Regions from separate parts of the Paenibacillus sp. FSL R5-0378 genome, predicted to be linked through region 3. Evidence: predicted binding sites of a transcription regulator. Region 3 holds the regulator's gene; each other region holds the start of a gene.
The links. The regulator CtsR, encoded in region 3, represses protease genes until heat stress. The targets are predictions, from matches to a motif close to ATGGTCAATAAAGGTCAAACA.

Region 1 (3,263 bases), 760 kb from region 3:
AACCGCCTCCCGGTCCTTTTCCAATTGAAAGTAACCGTCCAATCCGCGCTGCATAATTTCGTTGTTGAGTTCAATATGCTTCAATGCTCCGCACCCTCTCTTTGAAAATCTCTGTATCCCGCATCGTTCCCGAAAGCTCAAACTTGGTGATGACCGGCACATGGTACATCTCCGATATCGTATCCGCGCTCTTGGCGAAACGAGGCCCCCAGTTCCGGTTGCCGCTGGCCGACACGCCGCGAAGCATGCGGTTGTTCTTCGACAGGAAGTTGGACACTTTCTCGGGCACCTGCCCAAAACCTGTTGTATACGTTACGAGCACGTAAGGCTCATTCACCTGCTCCTGCTCTTCGATCGGAATGGCTCTCATGTTCAGCTTGTTGACAAAGCGTCTGACATTGCCGGTCTTGGAATCATAGACGATCAGCATGATCCTTCACTCCTGAATAATGTTCTCTGCCGTGGTCACGGGCGCAAAAAAAACGTCTATTGACGTCATTGTAGATAACCACACCACATATCGTGGTCGTTATTCTTGTGATCACAGAATGGTTCAGCTTCGCTGAAAATGAAACCCCTTAATCCTAGAACTACACTGAATAGACTGGGATAGAGGGAAAATATGTTATATATACTATGCCGATGGAAATCAATATGTAGATGATATTTGGCATGTAGTAAGAATAATGCATCAATATATTGATGTGGTCAAGCCTATGAGAATCATGTTCATGGGTGCGCTTGCAGCCTGCTTGACGCCTTGAAAAACAAAAAAACAGGGAGCCTCCCGGCGATCCGTAAGCGGATCGATTCGGGGAGATTCCCTGTTTTTCTTCGGTTCCAAAGCCGCGAATATTTACACGCCTTGGATTGGAGTGCTTTCCAGAACTTTATCGATCAGTCCGTATTCCTGCGCTTCAGCTGCGCTCATGAAGTAGTCACGGTCGGTGTCTTTCTCGATGCGCTCCAGCGGCTGTCCGGTACGTTCGGACAGGATGCGGTTCAAGGTGTCGCGCATTTTCAGAATGCGGCGGGCGCGGATTTCGATATCCGTAGCCTGGCCTTGCGCACCCCCGAGCGGCTGGTGGATCATGATCTCACTGTTCGGCAGGCCGAAGCGTTTGCCCTTGGCGCCGGCGTTCAGCAGGAACGCGCCCATGGAAGCGGCCAAGCCTACGCAGATAGTAGATACGTCCGGTTTGATGAACTGCATGGTATCGAAAATCGCCATACCGGCCGTAATGGATCCGCCGGGGCTGTTAATGTACAAATGGATGTCTTTCTCCGGATCTTCGGCTGCGAGGAACAGCAGCTGGGCGATGATAGAATTGGCGACCACGTCATTGACTTCGGTGCCCAGGAAAATGATGCGGTCTTTCAGCAAACGGGAATAGATGTCGTAAGCCCGTTCACCGCGGTTGCTTTGTTCGACGACCATAGGAATATAACTCACGTGGAAAACCTCCCTTAATTGGCTCAAAATAGGTCATTCTATACATACTGTTACCGTATTAACCACATGATAAACAATTTCAAACAAAAAGTCAAAGAAAGTCAAACTCAAGGTAAAAAAAATAGCCATCTGATTGGCTGTGGTACGTTTGGTTAAAAACATAACGTAGAACGGTTACCGTTCTGCGTTCTCTTCTATTGAAGAAAAATGGCGCGCCCGCGAGGAATTGAACCTCGATCTCAGGCTTCGGAGGCCTACGTCATATCCATTGGACCACGGGCGCAAAATTCAATAGCAAGAGTTATTATATGATAGCTTGCCTCAAAATGCAAGGGTTAAGTTATTAATTTTTTTGAATCAGGAAAATGCTGTATAGGAGGAAAGGGTGATGTGAATTATAGTCAGTGGACTACTTGCAACCAGCGCCATTATTGAGTAGAATAGTGGTGGGACTTAAAACGTTGACCCGGGACATTTTAGGGCCAGGGGAGAGAGGGAAGCGAAGTTGCAGGAGTGGAAAGAAATGCGGGATATATTAGAGATACAAAAGCAGCTTCTGCCTGATCTCGTGGACGTTCTCAAGACCAGATACACCATTCTTCATCAGATCATGCTGTCGGAGCTGATCGGCCGGAGAACGCTCGCTGCATCCCTGCATATGACCGAGCGGGTGCTGCGGGCCGAGACGGATCTTCTCAAGTCCCAGGGCCTGATTGAGATCGAGAGCTCTGGGATGAGGGTCAGTGAGGCGGGAAGCAAGCTGCTCGAACAGATGGAGCCGATGGTGAAAGTGCTGTTCGGCCTCAATGATCTTGGCGAGAAGATCCGCCAGACGTACGGCTTGCGCAAAGTCGTGGTCGTGCCCGGGGATTGCGAATCGTCGCCCCTCACGAAGCGTGACTTGGGACGCGCGGGTGCCAAAGCGCTGCTTGGCGTCATGAACCAAGGGGACACCGTAGCGGTGACTGGAGGCTCAACGCTCGCCGAAGTGGCGGAGCAGCTAACGCCGCAGGCGGCCGTACCGATGAAGAACAGCTGGTTCGTGCCAGCTAGGGGCGGACTTGGCGAAAGCGTGGAGTTTCAGGCGAATACGATCGCATCCACCATGGCCAAGCGCGTCGGCGCGCAGTACCGGCTGCTGCATGTGCCGGACCTCCTGAGCGATGAAGCGTATCAGTCGCTGGTGCAGGACCGCAACATCCAGGAGATCGTGCAGGCGATCAGGCACTGCCGCATCATCATGCACGGCATCGGGGACGCGATGGAGATGACCCGCCGCAGAAGGCTGGATCCCGCCGCTGTGGAGGAGATCCGGTCGGAAGGAGCCGTAGCCGAATCCTTTGGCTACTATTTCAATGAACAAGGCGTTGTCGTTCATAAAATGATGACTTTGGGGCTGCGGCTGGAGGACATTATGCGGACCGAGACCGTCATCGGCATTGCGGGCGGCCGAAGCAAGGCCAAAGCGATCCATGCGGTGCTCAAGTTCGGCCACGAGGACATTCTGGTGGTTGACGAAGCGGCCGCTATCGAGATCTGCCGGGAAATCGACGGCGAGTAAACAACATTCTTTTTGATGTCATGACAGGTATTTACCTGTTTTGAATAAATAAAATACGAACTTTTGGGAGGACTATTCAATGAGTGTAAAAGTAGGCATTAACGGTTTTGGACGTATCGGACGACTCGCTTTCCGCCGTATTCAAAATGTGGAAGGCATCGAAGTTGTAGCCATCAACGACCTTACTGACGCTAAGATGTTGGCCCATCTGCTCAAATATGATACAACGCAAGGCACTTTCAACGGAGA
Region 2 (3,263 bases), 1.1 Mb from region 3:
GTCAAGGAGGCGGAGCTGTTCACCGCACGGTACAGCGACTGGGCGGCATTGTAGGAAATTTGGTAGCCGAACTTGTCGGTCAGCTTCCGCAGGGAGACGAGCGTTCTTCCGTTTTTCAGAATGGCGTCCTTCCCGGGAACCGTCAGGACAAGCGCCTGCTTTCCGCGCGAAATGGTCAGCTTGCCTGCGGCGTACTTCGCCGACGCATTCATCTGGGAAACCGTAGAGGCGACGGGTACAAACAATGTACCGTTATGTATAAGCGGCTGGGGCTGGTCGTAAGTGATCAGTTTGTCATTGACAGCGACAAAGACGGAAGCCTTGACAGAGGACGCCGTGCTGCCCGCGGCTGTAGCCAGCCCTCCTTCTGCCGAAAGTACAGTGCTAAAAACAAGCAGGAATGATAAGAGCCATTTCGAGTAGTGCAACTTCTTTTTCAACATAATCTACCAACCTTTTTCTCTCGGATTTGGCTAAGATGTCGTAGATACGCGAATCTAGTAATCTAGCACCCTTGCATTGTACCCTTCCCGGCTGGCGAGTTCAATTTCAATTCGGTAACAGTTTGATGACTGAATTGGAAGCATTTTGGGGTTGAAGTGAAAAAATAGTTCCTATTATTCACTTGACAACGGGATACCGTAAATTCCCGGGTCATTCGGCTGAAAACCGGGACCTTGCAGAAACAGGCGATAGCACTATTGAAAACGTAGCCGAAACTATTGTAGAATTTTAAGAAAAATCATCGGAGGAAATATGCCTAAACAACAAGAACCGCATTCCATTCAGGCGTGGTCTCTGATCAATCGCAAATACTTAGGAAAAGGAATCCGCGTCAAACGCTTCCGCAAGCCATCCCGCTGCCAAATCCGCAACCGCGTGCTGCTGGCTGTCCTGATGGCCAACGACATCAAGCTGTCCCAGCTGGCTGAGGACATTTCGGTTTCTTCCCGGAGCGTGAGCGCCTGGGTATATGAAGGACGGATCCCGGGAAAAAAGAATTTGGACAAGGTATGCCAATACCTGGGCTATCCGCATCACATTCTGTTTAATCATACCGTTACATCTACAAGCCCGATCATCTGTCAGCCTTCCTCTTCGCGCTTCATGCGCCGGACGCTGACTCGGTCGCCTGTCAGCAACAAAATACTAACGGGGCTGTGCATGGTTCACGACCTGTCCGTCAGCGACGTCAGCGAATGGATGGACATCCATCCCGGAACGTTCCGGAAATGGCTGCACCAAGGGACGCTGCCGTCAGCCAGCTTTCAAGACCGGGCGGAACAATTTTTCCGCATCCCGAAATTCATTTTGTTTGCCGACTGCATATTGCAGGACGAGGAATCATGACACTTTTGGCTTATTCACCGCATTGATCATACAAGGTACGCCCTGCTGTTACGGAGACATTCCGTACGGCAGGGCTTTTTTCATGCTTCGGGAGGCCCGGGCTTCGGTTATATCGCAATAAAGTTCCGCTAAATGCGTCACACTCTTCGAATGTACATCGATAGACGTTTTTCTTTGCCTTCCAGCCTTTTTTCCGCCTCAAGCACGCCGAAAGGCCGAACCGTTCTTTCTCTCAAACCTTTTTCTATATACTTACGAAAAATAACTGAAAACCTGTTGACATGTGTTCCAAGTGAGGTATAATAAGGTCAAAGAAAGTCAAAGTCAGAGCGAAAGATCAAACTTGTACTGCATGAACAACCTCTTTAGGTGTTTGACTTTCGGTGCAGCCGTCTTTGTCCTGACGGAAGTTCTGACTTTTATCCCTTTATTCCGGCGGCCTGCTCCCGTAAGGCGCGGGCAGCCGTTTTCCTGATTAGGGCATCCAGATGAAGTATTCAAAAATTGATTAATCCATTAACTAACGAAAGGGGCATGCCTTCATGCGCTGTCAACATTGTAATCATAACCAGGCAACCGTAGGTCTGAGCCTCACTGTCAACCATAAATCCGAGAAATTGTTTCTTTGCGAAGATTGCTATGCCAAAGTAAACGGCGGCGTGCCGTTTGCGGCCGGCTTTGGTCCTTCGGGCAGCTATTCTTCTCCGTTGGAAGATTTGTTCCGCGGCTTCATGCAATCCGGCCAGCCGGTATCCGGCGCGGCGCAGCAGCCTCCGAGAGCCGCCGCTCAAGAAGGCGGACGGCGCGGCGGCGGGCTGCTGGACCAGCTCGGACGCAATCTGAACGACGCGGCGCGCGGCGGCAAGATCGACAACGTCATCGGCCGCGATGAAGAGATCGACCGCGTCATCGAAATTTTGAACCGCCGGAACAAGAACAATCCAGTGCTGATCGGCGAACCGGGCGTCGGCAAGACGGCCATCGCCGAAGGGCTGGCGCTGCGCATTACGGAGGGCAGCGTACCAGCGAAGCTGCGGAGCAAGGAAGTCTATTCGCTCGACGTCGCCTCCCTCGTAGCCGGAACCGGCATTCGCGGGCAATTCGAAGAAAAGGTCAAGCAGCTGATCGCCGAGCTGGAGCAGCGTAAAAATGTTCTGCTGTTCATCGACGAGATCCATCTGCTGGTCGGCGCAGGCTCCGCGGAGGGCTCCATGGATGCCGGCAACATCCTGAAGCCGGTGCTGGCACGGGGCGAGCTGCAGGTCATCGGCGCCACAACGCTTAAGGAATACCGTCAGATCGAGAAAGACGCCGCGCTGGAGCGCCGCTTCCAGCCGGTAACCGTCGACGAGCCGACCGCCGAGGAAACGATCAAAATTTTGAAAGGGCTGCGTCCGAAATACGAGCAGTTCCACGGCGTACGCTACCCGGACGAAACGCTTGAAGCGTGCGTGCGTCTGTCCAGCCGCTATATCCAGGACCGCTTCCTGCCCGATAAAGCGATCGACTTGCTCGACGAATCGGGCGCCAAGCTGAATCTGCGGGCTCCGGTCGGCAGTGCGGACGAGATCCGCGCCCGTCTGGAACAGATCACAATCGAGAAAGACGCGGCCGCCCGCGATGAAAACTACGAGCTCGCCGCCAAGCTGCGCGACGAGGAAGCCGACCTGCAGCAGCGTCTGAACGGGGATGCCGCTGCCGGAGAGGTCCTAGAAGTAACCGTCGAGGATATCCAGAACATCATCGAGCGAAAAACCGGCATCCCGGTCGGCAAGCTGCAGGCGGATGAGCGCGGCAAGATGAAAAATCTGGCCGCCCGCCTCGCAAGCCGCGTCATCGGCCAGGGCGAAGCCGTCGACAAGGTCGCCAAAGCCGTTCGCCGCGGACGCGCCGGACTGCGCAGCGACTCCAAG
Region 3 (3,263 bases):
AGCAAAATATGCTCCGTACCAATGTTGTTATGCCCTAAACGAACCGCTTCCTCTTGTGCCAATGCGAGCACCTTCTGCGCACGTTCCGTAAATCTTCCGAACATCATATCTCCTGCACCTCCATGAGTTTTATCATCGCTTCTCCACTTGCGTTCTTCATCGTAAAGCTGTATATCATAAAGGCTCAGCGCTTTCCGAGGGTTTCCCGGATGAGCTTCGCCCGGTAAATATCGCGTTCTTCGGTGTTCATCTCGTGACCGTAAGTTTTCTGCAGGAAGCCCGGCTGGGTCATCACATTCAGTTCATTCATCACCGAAATAGACGGTCCCTCAAGAATCCCGAGATCCACTCCAAGGCGCACGTCGGAGAGACGCTGCCCTGCCTCTTTCGAATCCATCACTTCCGCGTAGGATAAAATCCCATAGGACCGTTTGATGCGGTCGGTAATGCGGAGTCTGGAATCGTTCATAAGCCGCGTGCGTGCATTTTTCTCATGCTCGATAATCTGCAGCACAACGCTGTGGAGGTTGTCGATGATTTCATTCTCGGTCTGTCCCAAGGTAATCTGATTCGAGATTTGGAACAGGTTACCTATTGCTTCGCTGCCTTCCCCGTAAATTCCTCTAACGGTGAGCCCAACTTGTGAAACAGCGGATAAAATCCGGTTGATCTGCTGGGTCATCACCAGCGCCGGGAGGTGCATCATGACCGAAGCCCGCAGGCCTGTGCCCACATTGGTTGGACAGCTGGTCAAGTACCCGTGCTTATCGTCAAAGGCGTAATCGATATATTCCTCAAATTTATCGTCAATGCTCGAGGCCTTCTCCCAGGCTTGGCGGATTTGAAAACCGGGGTATAGACATTGAATGCGAAGATGGTCCTCTTCGTTAATCATAATGCTGACCGATTCGTCCTCACTGAGGATGACCGCGCCGTTCTGGGATTCATTCGCCAAATTGGGGCTGATCAAATGCTTCTCTACCAGCACCCTTTTGTCCAGCGGATCGATGTGGTCGAGCTCCACGGTATAAAAAGTTCCAAAAGACTGAAGGTGATCACTGGGAATACCCGTCAGACGTTTGAGCACTTCCTCCGCCTGCTGGCGAGTGGCCAATAGCGGAAAAGGAAGATGCTGCAGGTTGCGCGCAACCCGAACCCGGCTGCTGATGACGATTTCGGAAGCATCGGCTTGGCCGCGCATCCAATCGCTCAGCGCTTTCTCGGTAAACCGGAGATTTGGCATCACGCATTCCTCCTCCTTCGAGTGAACTTTACTGTTCCGACAATTCTTTCTCAAGCTTACGGATCTGGTCGCGCAGCTTCGCAGCCTCTTCGAATTCCTCTTCGTGAATACGCTGCTGAAGCTCGAGCTTCAAGCCGTCGATTTTCCGTTTGGCTTGAATTTTGCTGCCGCCTCTCTTAGGCAGCTTGCCGACATGTACGGTACTGCCGTGAACTCTTTTGAGCAGAGGGTCCAGGCGGTTGCCGAAGTACTTATAACAGGAGCTGCAGCCGAACCGGCCGATCTTGCTAAACTGCGAGTACGTCATCCCGCACTCTTCACATCTCAGCGATTGAGCAGCCTTGGCGCTGCTTGCCGCCCCTTTGCCGGCCATGTCAATGTCCATGAGACCAGACAGCAGGCTGTGTATAGAAAATCCGCCAGAGGTTCCGGGGATCATTTCCCCTTTCTCCCGGGCACAGGATTCGCAAAAATGAAACTCCGTCTTCTCACCATTCACAATCTTGGTAAAATGGAGAGTCGCCGGTCTCTTACCACATTCTTGGCAAAGCATACCGATGTACCTCCTTTTTCTCCGTAAGCCTATTTGCCTAACAAAGAAATCAGCATCGCCTTCATCAGCCGAGCACGTATCTCATCCCGGTAAGGAAGCTTGATCATCAGGCACTCTCTGGATATCGCGGCGCGCATAATGCTCGCTTCGCGTTTGCTAAGGATGCGTGCCTCCTCCAACTGATAGATCAGCCCTTCGGCCACGTTCTGATCGATGCGTTCCCCAATCGTTTGGTGGAGATGCGTATGAAGCGCCGAGTATTGCGGGAGTTCAATCCGTTGAATCCGGATATACCCTCCGCCACCGCGCTTGCTTTCCACAAGATAACCTTTTTCCAGCGTGAATCGTGTACTGATCACATAGTTGATCTGGGATGGAACGCATGAGAACTGATCAGCCAGATCGTTGCGCTGAATTTCAATCATTCCTTCGGGACTATCATGCAGAATACCCTTCAGATATTGTTCAATAATATCAGAGATATTACGCATTGTTCATCCTCCATTACGTTAAAACGTCAAGACCTTCATGGTCATTCGTTAGTCCGTTCGCATACCCAAACCATCTCCTTTAAACTTAACCAATGGTCTTGGGCTCGAATCTGGATCTTAACCCGGTGAATATGTTATAACTGATCTAAACCTTGCGCATTCACTATTGTGAGTTCAACCGTAAACAAACATACATTTGAATTTACGTTGACTTTGACTTTCTTTGATCTAAATTATAACATATTCTCACGTTTTGCCAAGAGGGTGTATCTTCATTTTTGACGTTCTCCTTCTTTTTATACCGCACCGATACGAAATAACCCCCTGCAACGTATGCAGAGGGTTATTATTCTGACCGGATCCCGGCTCATTAGAATTGTACAGCAAGGTATTTTATTCCATAATTAAAAGAAGTCCATAAACAAGGTCTGTCGGACGGGGATCCGCGCTTCCAGGATGCTCACTGCCTTCGCACTGCCTGCAATTCGTCCGGATTGGTATAGTTCAGCCGGCCGTTTGAACCCCGTCAGCAGGACGGTCAGTGCCTGGATGTCGCAGCTAAGGATCTCTTCCTGCTGTTCTTGAGATGAATCCAGGGGAGAGACCGATGCGGTTCCGTCCGATGAGAACGCCCAGCTCCAAACGCCTTCATTCCAAGGTGCATACATATCCGTCAGCTGAATCGTTAGACGCTCGGATCCCCCCTCGCCGGAGGCTGTAAAAGGATACGTTTCGACGAGTTTCTTCATATTTACGACACGGGCCATCCCATATGGGATAATCTCCTGGTTAATCCGCGGATCGGCCAAATGATATGTAAGACTGTCATCCATCGGCATGAAATTGACGATTACTAGCGTCACCATTGAATCGTGATTGGCGATATATGTCCATAGCGCACGGCGTGCCTCATCCGTGACATAAACGAGTTCATCGATGGTAAACTCCTTGTTTTCCACCTTATAAAGAACATATC

Region 1: clpP (ATP-dependent Clp endopeptidase proteolytic subunit ClpP) is a predicted target of CtsR. The motif match lies at 1,541-1,561, and genes of this name have one in related genera.
Region 2: MKY74_RS11980 (ATP-dependent Clp protease ATP-binding subunit) is a predicted target of CtsR. The motif match lies at 1,655-1,675, and genes of this name have one in related genera.

Annotation. Positions count from the first base shown of each region.
Region 1 covers NZ_JBBPAY010000001.1:696,125-699,387, reverse strand. Annotated here, with positions in the region: gene nrdE (class 1b ribonucleoside-diphosphate reductase subunit alpha) at 1-84, opposite strand, end outside; gene nrdI (class Ib ribonucleoside-diphosphate reductase assembly flavoprotein NrdI) at 71-430, opposite strand; gene clpP (ATP-dependent Clp endopeptidase proteolytic subunit ClpP) at 857-1,453, opposite strand; tRNA gene MKY74_RS02995 (tRNA-Arg) at 1,662-1,736, opposite strand; gene MKY74_RS02990 (sugar-binding transcriptional regulator) at 1,977-3,014, shown strand; gene gap (type I glyceraldehyde-3-phosphate dehydrogenase) at 3,094-3,263, shown strand, end outside.
Region 2 covers NZ_JBBPAY010000001.1:2,541,904-2,545,166, reverse strand. Annotated here, with positions in the region: gene MKY74_RS11990 (polysaccharide deacetylase) at 1-443, opposite strand, end outside; gene MKY74_RS11985 (helix-turn-helix domain-containing protein) at 757-1,350, shown strand; gene MKY74_RS11980 (ATP-dependent Clp protease ATP-binding subunit) at 1,893-3,263, shown strand, end outside.
Region 3 covers NZ_JBBPAY010000001.1:1,451,709-1,454,971, reverse strand. Annotated here, with positions in the region: gene clpC (ATP-dependent protease ATP-binding subunit ClpC) at 1-107, opposite strand, end outside; gene MKY74_RS06390 (protein arginine kinase) at 185-1,243, opposite strand; gene MKY74_RS06385 (UvrB/UvrC motif-containing protein) at 1,272-1,796, opposite strand; gene MKY74_RS06380 (CtsR family transcriptional regulator) at 1,826-2,287, opposite strand; gene MKY74_RS06375 (GNAT family N-acetyltransferase) at 2,692-3,263, opposite strand, start outside.